Regions from separate parts of the Variovorax sp. efr-133-TYG-130 genome, predicted to be linked through region 3. Evidence: predicted binding sites of a transcription regulator. Region 3 holds the regulator's gene; each other region holds the start of a gene.

Region 1 (5,499 bases), on a different contig from region 3:
CAGGTGCTGCCCCCCTGCAAGGGGGCTTCGGTTTACCTGTTGTATGCGGTTTCGCCGTGGGAAGAAATGTCGAGGCCTTCGCGCTCTTCTTCTTCCGACACACGCAGGCCGAGGGTCAGGTCGGCGATCTTGTAGGCGATGAAGGCCACCACGCCGGACCACACGACCGTGAGCGCCACGCTCTTGATCTGGATCCAGACTTGCGCGCCCATCGAGAAGGTGTCGGGCGTCGCGCCGCCGGTGCCGCCGAGGCCCTTGGCCGCGAACACGCCGGTCAGGATGGCACCCAGGATACCGCCCACGCCATGCACGCCGAACACGTCGAACGCGTCGTCCGCACCCAGCATGCGCTTCAGGCCGCCCACGCCCCACAGGCAGACCAGGCCGGCCAGCAGGCCCAGCACGATCGAACCCATCGGGCCGACGAAACCGGCGGCGGGCGTGACGGCCACGAGGCCGGCGACGGCACCGGATGCTGCACCCAGCATCGAGGCCTTGCCCTTGTGCAGGCTCTCGCCCAGGATCCACGACAGCGCGGCGGCAGCGGTGGCGAGCACCGTGTTGATGAAGGCCAGGCCGGCCAGGGCGTTGGCGGCACCAGCCGAGCCGGCGTTGAAGCCGAACCAGCCGACCCACAGCAGCGAAGCGCCGACCATGGTGAGCGTGAGCGAGTGAGGCGTGAACGCTTCCTTGCCGTAGCCGACGCGCTTGCCGACCATGTAGGCACCCACGAGACCGGCCACACCGGCGTTGATGTGCACCACGGTGCCGCCGGCGAAGTCCAGCGCGCCGTCCTTGCCCAGCAGGCCGCCGCCCCAAACGATGTGGGCGATCGGCACGTAGCTGAAGGTGAACCACAGCACCGAGAACAGCAGCACGGCCGAGAACTTGGCGCGCTCCGCGAAGGCGCCGACGATCAGCGCCACGGTGATGGCCGCGAACGTGCCCTGGAAGGCGACGAACACGTACTCGGGAATGGTGGTCAGCGCACCGAAGGTTTCCTGCGTGATGCCCTTCATGAAGATCTTGTCGAATCCTCCGAAGAAGTTGCCGTCACCCGAGAAGGCCAGGCTGTAGCCGTAGACGGCCCACAGGATGCTGATGAGCGAGAAGATCACGAAGACCTGCATCAGCACCGACAGCATGTTCTTCGAACGGCCCAGGCCGCCGTAGAACAGCGCGAGGCCGGGGATGGTCATCAGGATCACGAGGAGGGTCGAAGTCAGCATCCAGGCGGTGTCGCCGGAGTCGATCTTCGGAGCCGGGGCAGCGGCGGGTGCGGCCGCGGGCGCCGCTGCGGCGGGTGCCGCGGCTGCATCGGCCGGAGCCGCCGCGGCGGGCGCTGCCGCTGCGGGAGCCGTTGCGGCCGGTGCCTCGGCAGCAGGCGCTGCCGGGGTCTGTGCGAAGCCGGAAGTACCGGCGGCAAGCACGCTCAAGCCGAGCGCAAGAGAGACAAGCAGTTTTTTCATAATCGTTGTTCTTTCGGGCCAGGACTCGATCAGAGGGCTTCGCGGCCCGTTTCGCCGGTGCGGATGCGAACGACCTGCTCGAGGTTGTAGACAAAAATCTTGCCGTCGCCGATCTTGCCGGTACGGGCGGCGCCTTCGACGGCTTCGATCACGCGATCCACGAGGTCGTCGGAGACGGCCGCCTCGATCTTCACCTTGGGCAGGAAGTCGACCACGTACTCCGCGCCGCGGTAGAGCTCGGTGTGGCCCTTCTGGCGTCCGAAGCCCTTCACCTCGGTGACGGTGATCCCCTGCACGCCGATGGCCGACAGTGCTTCGCGCACCTCGTCGAGCTTGAACGGTTTGATGATGGCTGTGACCAGCTTCATGAGTTTTCTCCTTTGGATGGAAATGAAACGATGCGGCAGCTTGGGCCGCATCTCGTTGTTCTGCTGCTTACAGCGTCTTCGTCAGCGTGAGGATGAAGCGCGCCTTGTTCGGCGAGTAGGTGGTCTGGCCGATGGGGCCGAAGCCGAGGTCGATGCCCGGGTTGGACACCGCGAGGTACGAGCTCTTCTTGTTGGCGCCCTGCACCGAGCCGGTCAGCGACAGGCCGTTGCCGAAGTCGTAGCTCGCGCCCACGTTGTAGTCCACGTAGCTCTTGTAGCCCAGGCTGCGGATGTCGCTGGACATGTTGGTGTAGCCCACGGCCGCCTTCAGCGTGACCTTGGGCACGATTTCCTTGCTGTACGACAGGTTCAGGTAGCCGGTGTTGGTGCCCTTCAGGCCCGAGCCGGCCTTGTTGCCGGCGTAGCCGAAGTAGTCCTTCGACACGGTGTGCGAGTACTTGGCGGTGAACGAACCGAAGGTTTCGTTGGCATAGGTCGCGCCGACGTACAGCTCGGTGGTGTTGCCCGCCGAGTTGCCCGGGTAGATGTAGGTGAGCGCACCCACGTCCATGTCGAGCGGGCCGGCCTTGAACTTGTAGCCGCCGTAGATGTCGCTCTCGATGCTGTTGCCCTTCTGCCAGTTGACGCTGGAGTTCCAGTTGCCCACGTAGAAGCCGCTGCTGCCGAAGGCGTAGTCGAAGCCGCCCTGGATCGCGGGCTTGAAGCCCTTGGTCTTGGCGTAGTCGTTCTTGCCGATCATGTCCTGGTCCTGGCCGCGAAACTTGTAGTTCGTGGTCAGCGAGACGTTGCCCGTGAAATCCGGGGCGGGCGCGGCGGCCGGGGCATCGGTCGTCGCCTGGGCCAGGGCTGCGCCCGAAGCGGTCAATGCAGCGGCCAGAACGATCATCGCCTTGGCGGCGGTACGGTGCGTCATCGGGAAACTCCTCGCAAGTGTGTTGTTGGACCTGAGAGGCTCAAAGCAGGGAGCGTGCCAAACTGCACAAATACCTGTGCCCCATGCGACTCGCCCGCGTCGTGTTGTGAGCGAAATCGTTACAACGCTTGTTTCGAGCGGTTGCGGCTTTCAACAGGTTCGCACCACCGCGGACACACCACAGATGGACGCACCATCTTGGGGACAGGGAGAAAAATGAGTTTGTCTTTGGTGCAGGGGCGAGCCTTGCTGGGGCTGGAAGCGGCCAGTGTCACGGTCGAGGTGCATCTGGCCAACGGCCTGCCCAGCTTCACGCTGGTCGGCCTGGCGGAAACCGAGGTCAAGGAAGCCCGCGAACGCGTGCGCTCGGCCATCCAGAACGCGGGGCTCGAATACCCCAACAACAAGAAGATAGTGGTGAACCTGGCCCCCGCGGACCTGCCCAAGGACTCCGGGCGCTTCGACCTGCCCATCGCGCTGGGCATCCTCGCGGCCAGCGGGCAGATCGACGGCGCCAGGCTGGCCGGACACGAGTTCGCGGGCGAACTGTCGCTCTCGGGCGAGCTGAGGCCGGTGCGCGGCGCTCTGGCCATGGCGCTGGCCCTGCACACGCGCGGCGTGGCGACGCGGCTGGTGCTGCCCCTGGACAGTGCGCACGAGGCCGCTCTGGTGCCCGACGGCGAGGTCTATGGCGCACGGCATCTGCTGGATGTGGTGCGGCAGTTCGTGGTCGACACCGAGGCCGCCTCGCAATGGCCCGATCCGCCGCCCGACGGCTGGGCGCGGATCCGTGCGGCGCCCGGCGCCAGCGCACCGCGCTACGCCGACCTGGCCGACGTCAAGGGGCACGCGGGCGCCAAGCGCGCGCTGGAAATCGCCGCGGCCGGCGGCCACAGCCTGCTGATGATGGGCGAGCCGGGATCGGGCAAGTCGATGCTCGCGCAGCGCTTCGCGGGGCTGCTGCCGGCCATGAGCATCGAGGAGGCGCTGGAGAGCGCGGCGGTGGCCAGCCTGGGCGGCCGCTTCGCGACGGAGCGCTGGATGCTTCGGCCCACGTCTGCGCCGCATCACACCTCCAGCGCGGTGGCACTCGTAGGTGGCGGTTCTCCGCCCCGGCCCGGAGAGATCTCGCGCGCGCACCACGGCGTTCTCTTCCTGGACGAGTTTCCGGAATTCGCCCGCTCGGCGCTGGAGGCGCTGCGGGAGCCGCTGGAAACCGGCACCATCACCATTGCCCGCGCCGCCCGGAGTGCCGAATTCCCGGCCAGATTCCAGTTGATCGCCGCGATGAACCCCTGCCCTTGCGGCTACCTGGGTTCCGCCTCAAAAGCCTGCCGCTGCACGCCCGACCAGATCTCGCGCTACCAGGGCAAGCTCAGCGGCCCGCTGCTCGACCGCATCGACCTGCACATCGAGGTGCCCGCGGTATCGGCGCAGCAACTTCTAGACGCGCCCCCCGGCGAATCGACGGAGAGCATCCGCGGCCGGGTGATCGCCGCGCGCGAACGTGCAATGCAGCGCCAGGGGTACGCCAACCAGTCACTGCAGGGCAGCGCGATCGACCAGCACGCCGGCCTCGACGATGCGGCCCGCAAGTTCATGTTCAACGCGGCGGCCAAGCTGGGATGGTCCGCGCGCAGCACGCACCGCGCGCTGAAGGTGGCACGCACGATCGCGGACCTGGGGTCGGCGCAGGCGGTGCAGGTGGAGCATCTGGCGGAGGCGGTGCAGTACCGGCGGGCGCTGCGGGGCAGCGCCTGAAGAATCCGGAGGCAGCTGCAGCCCGCTACTTGAACTCGTGACTCACCACGGGCGCCGACTTGCTGTCCTGCACTGTCACCCGTTGCCGATACACCTCGAGGTCGCCGTTGCGCACCTCGATGTTGTAGATGCCGGGACGCAGCGGCAGCGACTTGAGCGGCGGGCTCACGCCGCGGTCGGCGCCGTCGACGAAGACCTGGCCCCAGGGGCGGATGTTGAGCACCACGCGGCCCATGCCCGGTGCGGCGGCGGTCGCGTCGGGCGCGGCCGGCACCGTGGGTGGAGACAGCCGGTTCAGCTCGGCAATGGCGTTGCGGGCGTCGCGGGCGTGCAGCCCTCGGCGGTAGCGGCGCAGGTAGGCCTCGTAGCCTTCGCGTGTGTTCTCGGCCTGGGCCAGGCTCCAGTCTTCCGCCTCGGCGGTCGCGAGGGCCGTATCGGCCGGTGTCGTGGTCGGCGGATTGACCGGCACGTTCTCGATCGGCGTCAGCGGTGCGCCGGCCGGCGTGGCAGGCGTTGCGGCCGGCGCACCGGCGACCGTGGTGCCGGCACTGCCGCCACCAGCGGCCGGGGCCGTCGCCGGGCCTCCATCGGTGACGGGCGGAGTGGCTGCTGCCGGCGTGCCCGATGCGGCACCGGCATCGGTGGCCGGCGGAGGCATCACCGCGGGCGGCGACGTGTTGCTCGACATCGGCGAAGCCGGCGGCGGCACCGGCACCATCGCGGTGGAGGTCTGCTGCGGCTTCATGCCGGAGGTCAGGCGCAGCCCGATCCAGCCACCCACGGCCACGAGCGCGAACACCAGCACACCCACCATGACCCAGGGCGGACGGCGCGACGACGCCGCTTTCTGCGTCCTGGTCTTCTTCACTGCCGGCGCCGGCGCCGGTGCCGGGGCCGGCGCCTCGACGGCAGCCACCGGCAAGGGCTCCAGCGGCACCGGCGCCGACATCGGCGAGAACTGCTGCGG
Region 2 (5,499 bases), on a different contig from region 3:
GCCGACGCGCACCGATGCGTCGGCCGACACCTGCAGGCTCTGCACGTCCAGCCCGGCGGGCAGGCAGGCGAAGGTAACCGAACGGCTGCCGGCCGCCACCCGCGCCACGCGATCGATGGTGGCGCTGCCGGGATAGACCTTGACCTGGGTGATGCGCGAGCCGGAAAAGCCGGCCGGCTGCGTGGCGGCTTGCCCCTGCGCGCTGAGACTCAGCACCAGCAGGACGGCGGCGCCGGCGGTGGCGCGAAGGAAGACGGAGGTCGATGCTTTCATGGGATGCCTTCGAAGAAAGTGGGACAGACCCCCACTGCTACGGACGGGCCGCGCGAGCGGGGTTAAGGCATCACAAGAAAATTTTCGGCCGCTGTCGCCAAGGCAACCGCCGGCGCGTGGGCGGTCACGCGCGCGACGACGAATGCGAGGGGCGGTTCGTAGAGTGGCCTGCATCGCTTTCAAGGGACTGCACGCCATGCTCGACACCATCCAGGCCATCAACAAGACCGCCGCCTTCAACCGCTGGGCCGGCTTCGAAGTCACGAGCGCCGCCAACGGCGAGGCCGAGCTGCGCATGGACTTCCGCGAGGAAGACATGGGCCAGTACGCAGGCTTCCTGCATGCGGGGATGATCGGCGCGCTGCTCGACACCGTGAGCGGCTTCGCGGCCGCCAGCGTGGCGGGCCGCGTGCTGGCGTCGCATTTCTCGGTGAACTGCATCTCGCCCGCCGTGGGCCGCGCCTTCGTGGCGCGGGGGCGGGTGGTGAAGGCCGGGCGCAAGCAGGTGTTTGCGGCGGCCGAGCTCTATGCGCAGGGCGAGGGCGATGCCCTCAAGCTCGTGGCGACGGGGAACGCCATTCTGGTTCCGGTGGAAGAGGCTGCCGCGAAGCCGGCCGCCTGAGCTTCAGCCCGAACAGCGGCCGCAGCAAGTTGACGCGGCGGATCAGCCCGTCGGTCAGCGCCCAGCAGCCGAAGATGGTGAGCGCCACCAGCAGCGCGGGCTCTACCACCGGCCCGAGCGCGAGCGGGGCCAGCAGCACCGCGCCGATGATGATCAGCGTCTGGTGCAGCACGTACCACGGGTACACCGACTCGTTGGCCCAGCGCAGCCAGGGCCAGGGCCGGTTCAGGTACCGGTGCCCGTAGCCCAGGATGGCCGAGACAGTCAGCCACAGGTAGAGCACGCGCAGCACGTCCATCGACAGCCCCGAGGGCGGCCCGCTGGTGACGGCGCGCAACGTGAAGAAAACGGCGATCACCGCGAGCGCCAGCGCAAGGGACACCCGGCGCAGCCGCTCCAGTTCCTTCCAGACGCCGGTGTCCACGCCCATCCAGTAGCCGTAGAGGAACATCGTGAAGTAGATGCTGTGCAGGTGGAAGTCGCGCACCAGGTTGTGGGTGGCCGGAAAGCGCGAGGCCAGCAGCATCGTCCACAGCAGCAGCGGCACCGTCGGCAGCAACAGCAGCTTCCAGCCGCGCAGTCCGTTGAAGCCGCGCCGCACCCGCTGCCCGGCGGCGGACTTCCATAGCGGCAGCGTCAGCGCCACGATTGCCGTGTAGGTGAACAGGTAAGGCAGGTACCAGAGGTGGTTCCAGGTGATGCCGAACTCCGCGCCGTCGAAGGCCTGCTTCGGCCACGGCGCGCTCATCGACAGGTAGCGCAGCAGGAAGGCGCCGAAGCCCGGCGCCACCATGCCGTTGGCCACGCCCTGCGCATAGGCCTGGTAGGGCACGATCACCGCCATGCCGAAGGCCAGCGGCAGCATCAGCCGCAGGCCCCGGCTGCGCAGCAGCGCCCAGGTGCCCTGGCCGCGGCTCAGGAAGCCCAGCGACACGCCGGAGATGAGGAACACCAGGTCCATGCGCCAGAGGTTGAGCATGGCCATCGGCCAGCGCAGCCATTCGGCCTCGTGAGGGCTCTTGAGGTGCCAGTGCCAGCCGGCCACGTAGTACATGCCCACGTGATAGAGGATGACGAACAGGAATGCCAGCGCGCGCAGGGCGTCGATGTCGTGGCGGCGATGGTCTGGCGGGATGTCGGCGGCGGTGTGCATCTTGGGGCCTCGAATTTGGAAGGCCGCGATGTTCGGCCGCACGGCCCCGCGGCGGCGCGCCGCCGGGACGGATTGCCCCCGCTTTGTGACGAGCGGTGGCCCCCAGGGACGAAATTCGCCGGCCCCAGGGGGCGATTTCGCGAGAATTCCGGGCATGGGCGATCCACGCAAGAACCTCTACGAACGCTACGAGCCGATCCGCCGCTATGTCGAGGTGGGCTTCTGGATCGTGCTGATGACGCTGCAGGCCGCGTTCAGCACCCTGGTCGCGATCGCCGATGTCGGCAATCGCGCGGTGCCGCATGCCCGCTGGGAAGTCGTCACCTGGGAGGTGTCGAGCCACTTCGTGCTGTTGCTGCTGGTGCCGGCACTGGTGGCCATCGAGCGCTGGCTGGCGCCGCTGGCGAGCAGGCACTGGGTCCGGTTCCTGGCCTGGCACCTGGCGGCCAGCGTGGCGGTCAGCGTGGTCCATGTGGCCGGCATGTTCGGGCTGCGCTCGCTGGTCTATTCGATGGTTGGCGAGCACTACGGCTTTTCCAACTGGACCGCCCAGTGGGGCTATGAGTACCTGAAGGACGTGCGGGGGTACGCCAGCATGATCTTCGGCATCTGGGTCTACCGGCGGTTCCTGCTGCGGCTGCAGGGAGAGGCCCGGGTGCTCGATGCGCCGGAGGAAGGGGCGACAGAGGCGGCGCCCTCCGTGCCGGAGACGGCCCCACCGCCGCCCCCGCGCCCCGAACGATTCCTCGTGCGAAAGCTGCGCCGCGAATTCCTCATCGCCGCCACCGACATCGACTGGCTGCAGGCCGAAGGCAACTACGTGGGCCTGCACGTCAACGGCCACGACTACCTGCTCCGCGCCACGCTCACCGACTTCCTGACCCAACTCGACCCCGACCGCTTCGCGCGCGTGCACCGCAGCCACGCCGTGAACCTGGGCCGCGTCAAGGAAATCGAGCCGCTGGACGGCGGCGACGCCAGGCTGCACATGCACGACGGCACCACGGTGCCCTGCAGCCGCCGCTACCGGGACGCACTGCGCGCCGGCGCGGGCTGATCCGGTGCGTGGCCGGGCTGGGAAAGCCCGTTATTGGTTCTTTCTGCACCATCAGAGAGCTTTCAGGCACTTTTTTTGCTTGCTTATGGCGCCGCTCCGAGCAATTCGGGTGCGTTGCACCAAATCAAAACAAAAAACTGCAAGAAGCTTCAATGAACGCACTCAAACAGGGCGCTGACGCGCTCTTCATCCTTCTCGGCGCGATCATGGTGTTGGCCATGCATGCCGGTTTTGCCTTTCTGGAGCTCGGCACCGTCCGAAAGAAGAACCAGGTCAATGCGCTGGTGAAGATCCTGGTCGACTTCTCGGTGTCGACCATCGTGTACTTCCTGGTGGGCTACGGCGTGGCCTATGGCACGCATTTCTTCGTGAGCGCCATCGAACTGTCGGCAAGAAGCGGCTACGAGTTGGTCAAGTTCTTCTTCCTGCTGACCTTTGCCGCAGCCATTCCGGCCATCATCTCGGGCGGCATCGCGGAGCGCGCCAAGTTCTGGCCGCAGCTCATCGCCACGGCGGTGATCGTCGGCTTCGTCTACCCGCTGTACGAAGGCATCGCGTGGAACAAGCACTTCGGCATCCAGGGCTGGATAGCGTCGCTCACCGGCCACGAGTTCCATGACTTCGCGGGCTCGGTGGTGGTGCATGCCGTGGGCGGCTGGCTCGCGCTGCCGGCCGTGCTGCTGCTGGGCGCGCGGCGCAACCGCTACCGGGGCGACGGCTCGCTGAGCGCACACCCGCCGTCGAACATTCCGTTCCTGGCGCTCGGCGCATGGGTGCTGTGCGTGGGCTGGTTCGGCTTCAACGTGATGAGCGCGCAGAGCATCGACAAGATCTCCGGCCTCGTCGCCGTCAACTCGCTGATGGCGATGGTCGGCGGCACGCTGGTCGCGCTGGCCATGGGCAAGAACGACCCCGGCTTCGTCTACAACGGCCCGCTCGCGGGGCTGGTGGCCATCTGCGCCGGCTCCGACCTGATGCACCCGCTGGGCGCGCTGGTGGTGGGCGGCGTGGCCGGCGCGATCTTCGTCAAGATGTTCACGCTGGTGCAGAACAGATGGAAGATCGACGACGTGCTCGGCGTGTGGCCGCTGCACGGCCTGTGCGGCACCTGGGGCGGCATCGCGGCAGGCATCTTCGGCACGCAGGCGCTGGGCGGCATGGGCGGTGTGAACGTGTGGGCGCAGCTCATTGGCACGCTGCTGGGCGTCGTCTGGGCCGGCCTGGCAGGGTGGGCGGTGTACGGCGCGCTGAAGAAGGCGGTCGGGCTGCGGCTGACGCAGGAAGAGGAATACGACGGGGCGGACCTTTCGATCCACCATATTTCGGCGACGCCGGAGCGTGAAGTGAACTGGTAGTCCCGTCTTGCTGAAGCGTATTGTGAGCAAATGCGCTTCATTTTTGAAGCGTATTTGCCTAAGATGCGCTTCATGTGGATTTGGCAAAACAGGAAATGGCCTCGGTTCGAGGTGGACGCGCATGCTTTGCAGCCCGCGCTGGCCGCGGCGCGGCTGGCACAGGGGCGCATGCTGGGCGTGGCCAGCAACCTTCAACTGGTCGACCTTGCCGAACTTCAGCTCGATGAGTGGACACAAGAGGCCATCGCCACCGCGCAGATCGAGGGCGAGACCCTGCAGGTCAATTCGGTGCGTGCTTCCGCTGCCCGGCGGCTGGGGCTGACGCCCGCAAGCCGCGTCCCTCGGGACGAACGCACCGAAGCCACGCTCGACATCGTCGAAGCGGCCCTTGCGCGCTGGCGCGAACCGCTGTTTGAAGAGGCCCTGTTCGATTGGCATGCAGCCCTGTTTCCGAACGGGCGCAGCGGCATCACGCGCATCGTCACCGGGGGGTACCGTGTGCACGAAGAGCCGATGCAGATCGTCACCCCAAGGCTTGGCAAGCCAGACGTGCTGCACTACGAGGCACCGCCTTCGCGCGAAGTGCCGGGCCTCATGAAGGCGCTGCTCGAATGGTTCGAGGCAGGCCGCGAGCAGCCGATGATGGACGGCATCGTCCGCAGCGCCATTGCGCACCTGTGGTTCGAGACCATCCATCCCTTTGAAGACGGCAACGGCCGCATCGGCCGTGCGCTGAGCGACCTGGCGCTCGCACAGGACCTGCGCAGCAATCAGCGGCTTTTCAGCATGTCGCAGCAACTGTGGCTCGACAGAGGGGGCTACTACAGCCAGTTGCAGGTGGCCAGCGCGCAGGACGGCATGGATGTCACGGCGTGGGTGCGCTGGTTTGCAGGCTGTGTCGAGAAAGCCTGTTTGTCGACCGTGGCGCACATCCAGGCGGCAGGCGCCAAGACCAACTTCTGGGTTGCGCTGGATGCCGCGCACCCCGCGCTCACGCCGAGTCAGCGCAAGGTGCTGAACAAGCTGTACGACGCGGGAC
Region 3 (5,499 bases):
TGGCGCTTTCCTCGGCGGCGCCGCGCTCGGCCTACCTGCGCTACAAGGCCTGGATCGACCGCGCGGCCGGCGGCGTGATGGGGCTGCTGGGGGTGCGGCTGGTCTGGTCGGCCTTGCGCGGCGGCCACTGACCGGGCACCGGCCGCGCCTGAAGCAGGCCTAGAGCAGGCTCTCGGGCGTCAGCGGCGCCAGCAGTTCGAGCATGGTGCGGTCCCAGAAGCCCGAATCGGGCTCCTCGTGCAGCACCGTGATCTGGCCGGCATCGTCGCTGACCCATTCGATGCGCCCGTCGTTGTTGCCTTCGGCAAAGCGCAGCCGGTAGGCGCCCTGCTGCTTGAGCACGTCGAGCAGCTTGAGCATCTGCTGCGCCATTTCGGGGCTGTGGATGATCAGGCCGATCTCGGTGTTCTGCGATTCCGAGCGCGGATCGAAATTCATCGAACCCACGAACAGCGTGCGCCGGTCGATCACCGCCGACTTCGCATGCAGCCGCCCGACCGTGGTGCCGAAAAGCCCCAGCCGCACGCTGCGCCGGGTGCGCGTGGAGCTCAGCTCGTACAGGTCGGCGCCGAGCTTGAGCATGTCGGGCCGGTAGCGGCGGTAGGCGGTGTGCACCAGCGGCTCGTCGGTGGCTGCCAGCGAATTGGTGACCACGCTGATCTTCACGCCGCGCCCGCGGATCTCGCGCATCACCTCGAGCCCCGTGGCGCCCGGTATCAGGTAGGGCGAGACGATGGTGACCTCGGCGCGCGCGCGGCGCATCTGCTCGACCACGTTGTAGCGCACGCTGTCGACGTCTAGCAGCGGCACGCCGCCGTACGACGCGGTCTTGCCGATCACGCGGTCGGGCGAGTCGGCATAGGCCTCGGCCAGGGTCCAGATCAGGCCCAGCCTGCCGGCGTTCAGGTCGTCGGCGATCGGGCTGTAGCCCAGCAGGTCGTTGGGCGCGGGCGGCGGCGGCGGCGGGGTGGTGTCGGCGCCGGTGGCGGCGTCGAAGCGGCGCTGCAGTTCCTCGCGCGAAAGGTTGCTCGCCACCACCGACTGCACGGGGCGCACATAAGTGCTGTTCCAGTATTGGTCGAACAGGCTGCCGAGCCGGGGAATGAGCGCGCCGGTCACGAAGGTGTCGAGGTCTAGAAAGTTCTCGCCCGCCGTGCGCGTGAAGTACTGGTTGCCGATGTTGCGCCCGCCCGCCACCGCCATCGCGCCGTCGGCGATGAACAGCTTGTTGTGCATGCGGCGGTTCACGCGGCTGAAGTCGAACAGCGAAGCCGCGAAGCGCCTGACCAGGCTGCTGCGCCCGGCCGGGAACGGGTTGAACAGCCGCAGCTCCACATTCGGCGTAGCGGCAAAGCCGAGCAGCAGTTCGTCTTCGCCGGAGGTGTAGAGGTCGTCCATGAGCACCCGCACGCGCACGCCGCGCAGGGCGGCGTCGCGCAGGGTGCGCAGCAGGTAGCGGCCGGTCTCGTCGTTCTCGATCTGGTAGTACTGCACGTCCAGCGTGCGCTGGGCGCGGCGCGCGAGCTCTATGCGGGTGGCGAAGGCGAAGTCGCCGCCGGGCATCAGGCGAAAGCCGCTCAGGTCGGGGTCGGGCTGGGCCGCCATCGCGAGCTTGCCGAGCGCGGTGTCGGCCGACACGGCCATGGCCTTGGTGGGCGGGCGCGGCGCCTCGTCGGGCAGGGTGGCGCAGCCGCTGAACAGCAGCACGGCCAGCAAAGCGATCACCCAATGGCCCCAGCGCGACATCGGGAGACGGCTCATCGAAGGCTTTCTACAGGGCCTTGCGCAGATTGGCGGGCGCAATGCGCAAGGCCTCGCGGTACTTGGCCACGGTGCGGCGCGCGCACTCGATGCCCTGCTCCTTCAGCATCTCGGAGATCTGGCTGTCCGACAGCGGCTTCTTGATGCTCTCGGAGCTCACGAACTGCTTGATCAGCGCGCGCACCGCCGTGCTCGACGCGTTGCCGCCGGTCTCGGTGCCCAGCGCCGAGCCGAAGAAATACTTCAGCTCGACCGTGCCGAACGGCGTGGCCATGTACTTGGCGGTGGTCACGCGCGAGATGGTGGATTCGTGCAGGCCCAGTTCGTCCGCAATTTCGCGCAGCACCAGCGGGCGCATGGCCAGCTCGCCGTGCACGAAGTAGCTCTTCTGGCGCTCGACGATGGCGTTGCTCACGCGCAGGATGGTGTCGAAGCGCTGCTGGATGTTCTTGATGAACCAGCGCGCCTCCTGCAGCCGCTGCGAAAGCGCCTGGCTGCCCTCGCCCTTGTGCGACTTGAGCGCACCGGCATAGATGTCGTGCACGCGCAGGCGCGGCATGACCTCGGGATTCAGCATGACGCGGAACTTGACGTTGGTGCCGCGTCCGGTCTTGGTGACGATCACGTCGGGAATGACGATGTTGCGCTCGACGTCGACGAAACGGCGCCCCGGCTTGGGCTCCAGCCGCGCAATGACCTGCAGCGCCGAGCGCACCAGCTCTTCGCTGCTGCGGGTGAGCGTGGCCAGGCGCTTGAAGTCGCGCCGCGCGAGCAGCTCCATCGGCTGCTTGCAGATGGCGATCGCGGTCTTGTAGACCTGTGCCTGCTCTTCGTCCTCGTCGTCGTCCTCGGCAGCCAGCGCGCGCAGCTGGATGCTCAGGCATTCGCCGAGGTCGCGCGCGCCAACGCCCACCGGCTCCAGGCTCTGCAGCAGGCCGAGCGCCACCTGGAAGTGGTGCACCAGGTCGTCGAACTGGTCGTTGTCGTCGCCGGCCAGGCCCGAGGCCAGCGCGGGCAGGGAGTCTTCGAGGTAGCCGTCGTCGTTGAGCGACTCGATCAGGAAACGCAGCGCGGCGCTGTCGTTCTCGCTCAGGCGCAGGCTCAGCGCCTGGCGGTGCAGGAACGACTGCAGCGATTCCTGGCTGCGCGCGAGTTCGGTGGCGTCGGCGCGTTCGTCGTCGCCCAGGTTGTTCTGGCGCGCGGGAGCGTCGCTGCCCCACTCGCTGTCGTCGGGCGCCATGTCGACGGTGCCGTCGCCTTCCCAGTCGGGCTCGCGCTCGGCGATCTCGGCGGCGGGGCCGTCGGAGTCGGCCGTGGTGGTGGTGGCGGTCTCGGTCGAGGCGGTGGAGGTGCTGGCAGGCGGCGGGGTGAAGTCGCTCTCGCCGTCGCCGCCGTCACTGCCGTCATCGCGCGCCGCGGGCGCGTCGGCGGTGTCGAGCCCGAACTCCTCGCGCGCCGCTTCTTCCGCGGTGCGCTCGAGGAAGGGGTTCTCGTCGAGCATCTGCTCCACTTCCTGGCTCAGTTCGAGCGTGGAGAGTTGGAGCAGCCTGATCGACTGCTGCAGTTGGGGCGTCAACGCCAAGTGCTGCGAGACGCGAAGGGACAGCCCTTGCTTCATGTGGAGAACCCGACCCTTCCTTACATGCGGAAGTGTTCGCCCAGGTACACCCTGCGTACCTCGGCGTTGTCGACGATCTCCGAGGGCGTACCTTGTGCCAGCACATGCCCGTCGCTGATGATGAACGCGTGATCGCAGATGCCCAGCGTTTCGCGCACGTTGTGGTCGGTGATGAGCACGCCGATGCCGCGCTCCTTCAGGAAGCTGATGATCCGCTGGATTTCGATGACGGCGATCGGGTCGATGCCGGCGAAGGGCTCGTCCAGCAGGATGAAGCGCGGCTGGGTGGCCAGGGCGCGTGCGATCTCGACGCGGCGTCGCTCGCCGCCCGACAGCGCCAGCGCCGGCGAATCGCGCAGGTGGTCGACGCGCAGGTCGGCCAGCAGTTCGGACAGGCGCTCTTCAATGTGCTGCTTGGACAGCGGCGCGAGCTTGCCGCTCGCGTCGGGCTCGTGCTGCAGTTCGAGCACGGCGCGCACGTTTTCCTCCACCGTGAGCTTGCGGAAGATCGAGGCTTCCTGCGGCAGGTAGCTCAGGCCCATGCGCGCGCGGCGGTGGATGGGCATGTGGGCGATGGGCTCGCCGTCGATGGTGATGTCGCCCGCGTCGGCGCGCACCAGCCCGACGATCATGTAGAACGAGGTGGTCTTGCCGGCGCCGTTGGGGCCGAGCAGCCCGACGACTTCACCCTTCTGCACGTCGAGCGAGACGTCCTTCACGACCGTGCGGCTGCCGTAGCTCTTCTTCAGGCCGCGCGCCACCAGGCGGCTGCCCGGTGCGCCGTTGGCTTCCTGGGTTCCAGCGGTTTCGATCACTTGCGGGTTTCTCCATCGCCACCGAGCGTGGTGGTCGAGCGCAGGCCCGTGCCGGGCGCGGGCGTGGACGCTGCCGGCTTGGCTCCGGCCGGTGCGCCGGGCGCGGGCGCCGTGGCGGCCTTGGGTGTCAGGATGGTCTTGACGCGGCCGCTCGGGGACGACGCGTTGACCGCGGTGTTCGGCGGCACGGTGGAACCGTTGACCGTGTAGGTGTCGTTGCTCTGGTCGTAGACGATCAGGGCGCCGGTGCTCACGTCGTTCGGCGTGGAACCGAGCAGGCGGCGCATTTCCGCGTTGCGGATGAACTTGACGTTGTCGGCACGGCTGTCGTACTCGATGACTTCGGACTCGCCCTCGATCCACTCGTCGGGGGCGTTGCGCTTCTGCTTGTAATAGGCCCGCTTGCCGGGTGCCGCCGTGACCACGCCGTACTGGTAGCCCTCGGCGTCCTGGCGGACATCGAGCCGCGCGCCGCGGATGATGATCGTGCCTTTTGTTACCAGCACGTTGCCCGTGAACACGCTGGTCTGCTTGAGGTCGTCGTAGCGCATGGCATCCGACTCGATGTTCATCGGCTTGCTGCGGTCGGCGGTCTCGGCCAGGGCGCCCGAGGCAAGGCCGGCCAGCAGCAACGCGGCGGCGGCCAGGCGGCCGCCGCGACGCAGGAAGGGAGTGGTGGAGTAAGAATGCAATGTCATAGAGGCACGAAACTTGCTCGGCATTGTATGCGGCTGATTGCGACAACCCGCACGCACAGATGAAAAAGCCCGCCGAAGCGGGCCGGGGATGAGGCGCGGCGCCACGAGGTGCGCAAAGCCCGTGTCAGCCCTTCTTGGCTTCGCCCACGAGGTAGTTCACGACCTGCAGCACCTTGGTCATGCTGCCGGCGGTTTCGCCGTCCACGTACCAGCGGCCGGCCACGGCCATCGCCGGCACCCCGGCCACCTTGTAGGCGTCGGTCATCTGCGAAGCCCGCTTGGCCTTGCTGGCCACGCCGAACGAGGTGAACAGTTCCTTGAACTTCGCGGCGTCGAGGCCGTTGGCGGCGGCCCAGGCAATGATGTTGGCGTCGCCGTTCACGTTCTGGCGCTGTGCGTGGATCGCGTTGAACACCTTCGGCTGGTATTCGTCGACCTTGCCCATGGCCTCGAGCGTGTAGTACAGGCGCTGCTTGGCTTCGACGTCGTTGCCCACGAAAGGCACCGGGATGCGGCGGAAGGCCACTTCCTTGGGGGCCGACTTGACCCAGGCTTCGAGCGACGGCTCGAAGTCGTTGCAATGGGGGCAGTTGTACGAGAAGAACTC

Evidence for each region. The regulator sigma-54, encoded in region 3, starts transcription at its own class of promoters, with help from an activator protein. The targets are predictions, from matches to a motif close to TGGCANGNAANCTGCTTT.
Region 1: a site for sigma-54 is predicted at 2,814-2,831, ahead of QRN67_RS10420 (TorF family putative porin). Genes of this name have one in related genera too.
Region 2: a site for sigma-54 is predicted at 3,170-3,187, ahead of QRN67_RS18460 (ammonium transporter). Genes of this name have one in related genera too.

Annotation. Positions count from the first base shown of each region.
Region 1 covers NZ_JARVTD010000008.1:89,902-95,400, reverse strand. The annotation lists gene QRN67_RS10430 (ammonium transporter) at 33-1,469, opposite strand; gene glnK (P-II family nitrogen regulator) at 1,499-1,837, opposite strand; gene QRN67_RS10420 (TorF family putative porin) at 1,905-2,771, opposite strand; gene QRN67_RS10415 (YifB family Mg chelatase-like AAA ATPase) at 2,988-4,532, shown strand; gene QRN67_RS10410 (serine/threonine protein kinase) at 4,558-5,499, opposite strand, start outside.
Region 2 covers NZ_JARVTD010000020.1:15,218-20,716, reverse strand. The annotation lists gene QRN67_RS18480 (DUF4139 domain-containing protein) at 1-273, opposite strand, end outside; gene QRN67_RS18475 (PaaI family thioesterase) at 470-895, shown strand; gene QRN67_RS18470 (acyltransferase family protein) at 825-2,048, opposite strand; gene QRN67_RS18465 (LytTR family DNA-binding domain-containing protein) at 2,203-3,105, shown strand; gene QRN67_RS18460 (ammonium transporter) at 3,258-4,460, shown strand; gene QRN67_RS18455 (Fic family protein) at 4,491-5,499, shown strand, end outside.
Region 3 covers NZ_JARVTD010000007.1:34,509-40,007, forward strand. The annotation lists gene QRN67_RS08690 (LysE family translocator) at 1-131, shown strand, start outside; gene QRN67_RS08695 (phospholipase D family protein) at 160-1,761, opposite strand; gene QRN67_RS08700 (RNA polymerase factor sigma-54) at 1,772-3,379, opposite strand; gene lptB (LPS export ABC transporter ATP-binding protein) at 3,400-4,194, opposite strand; gene lptA (lipopolysaccharide transport periplasmic protein LptA) at 4,191-4,892, opposite strand; gene QRN67_RS08715 (thiol:disulfide interchange protein DsbA/DsbL) at 5,017-5,499, opposite strand, start outside.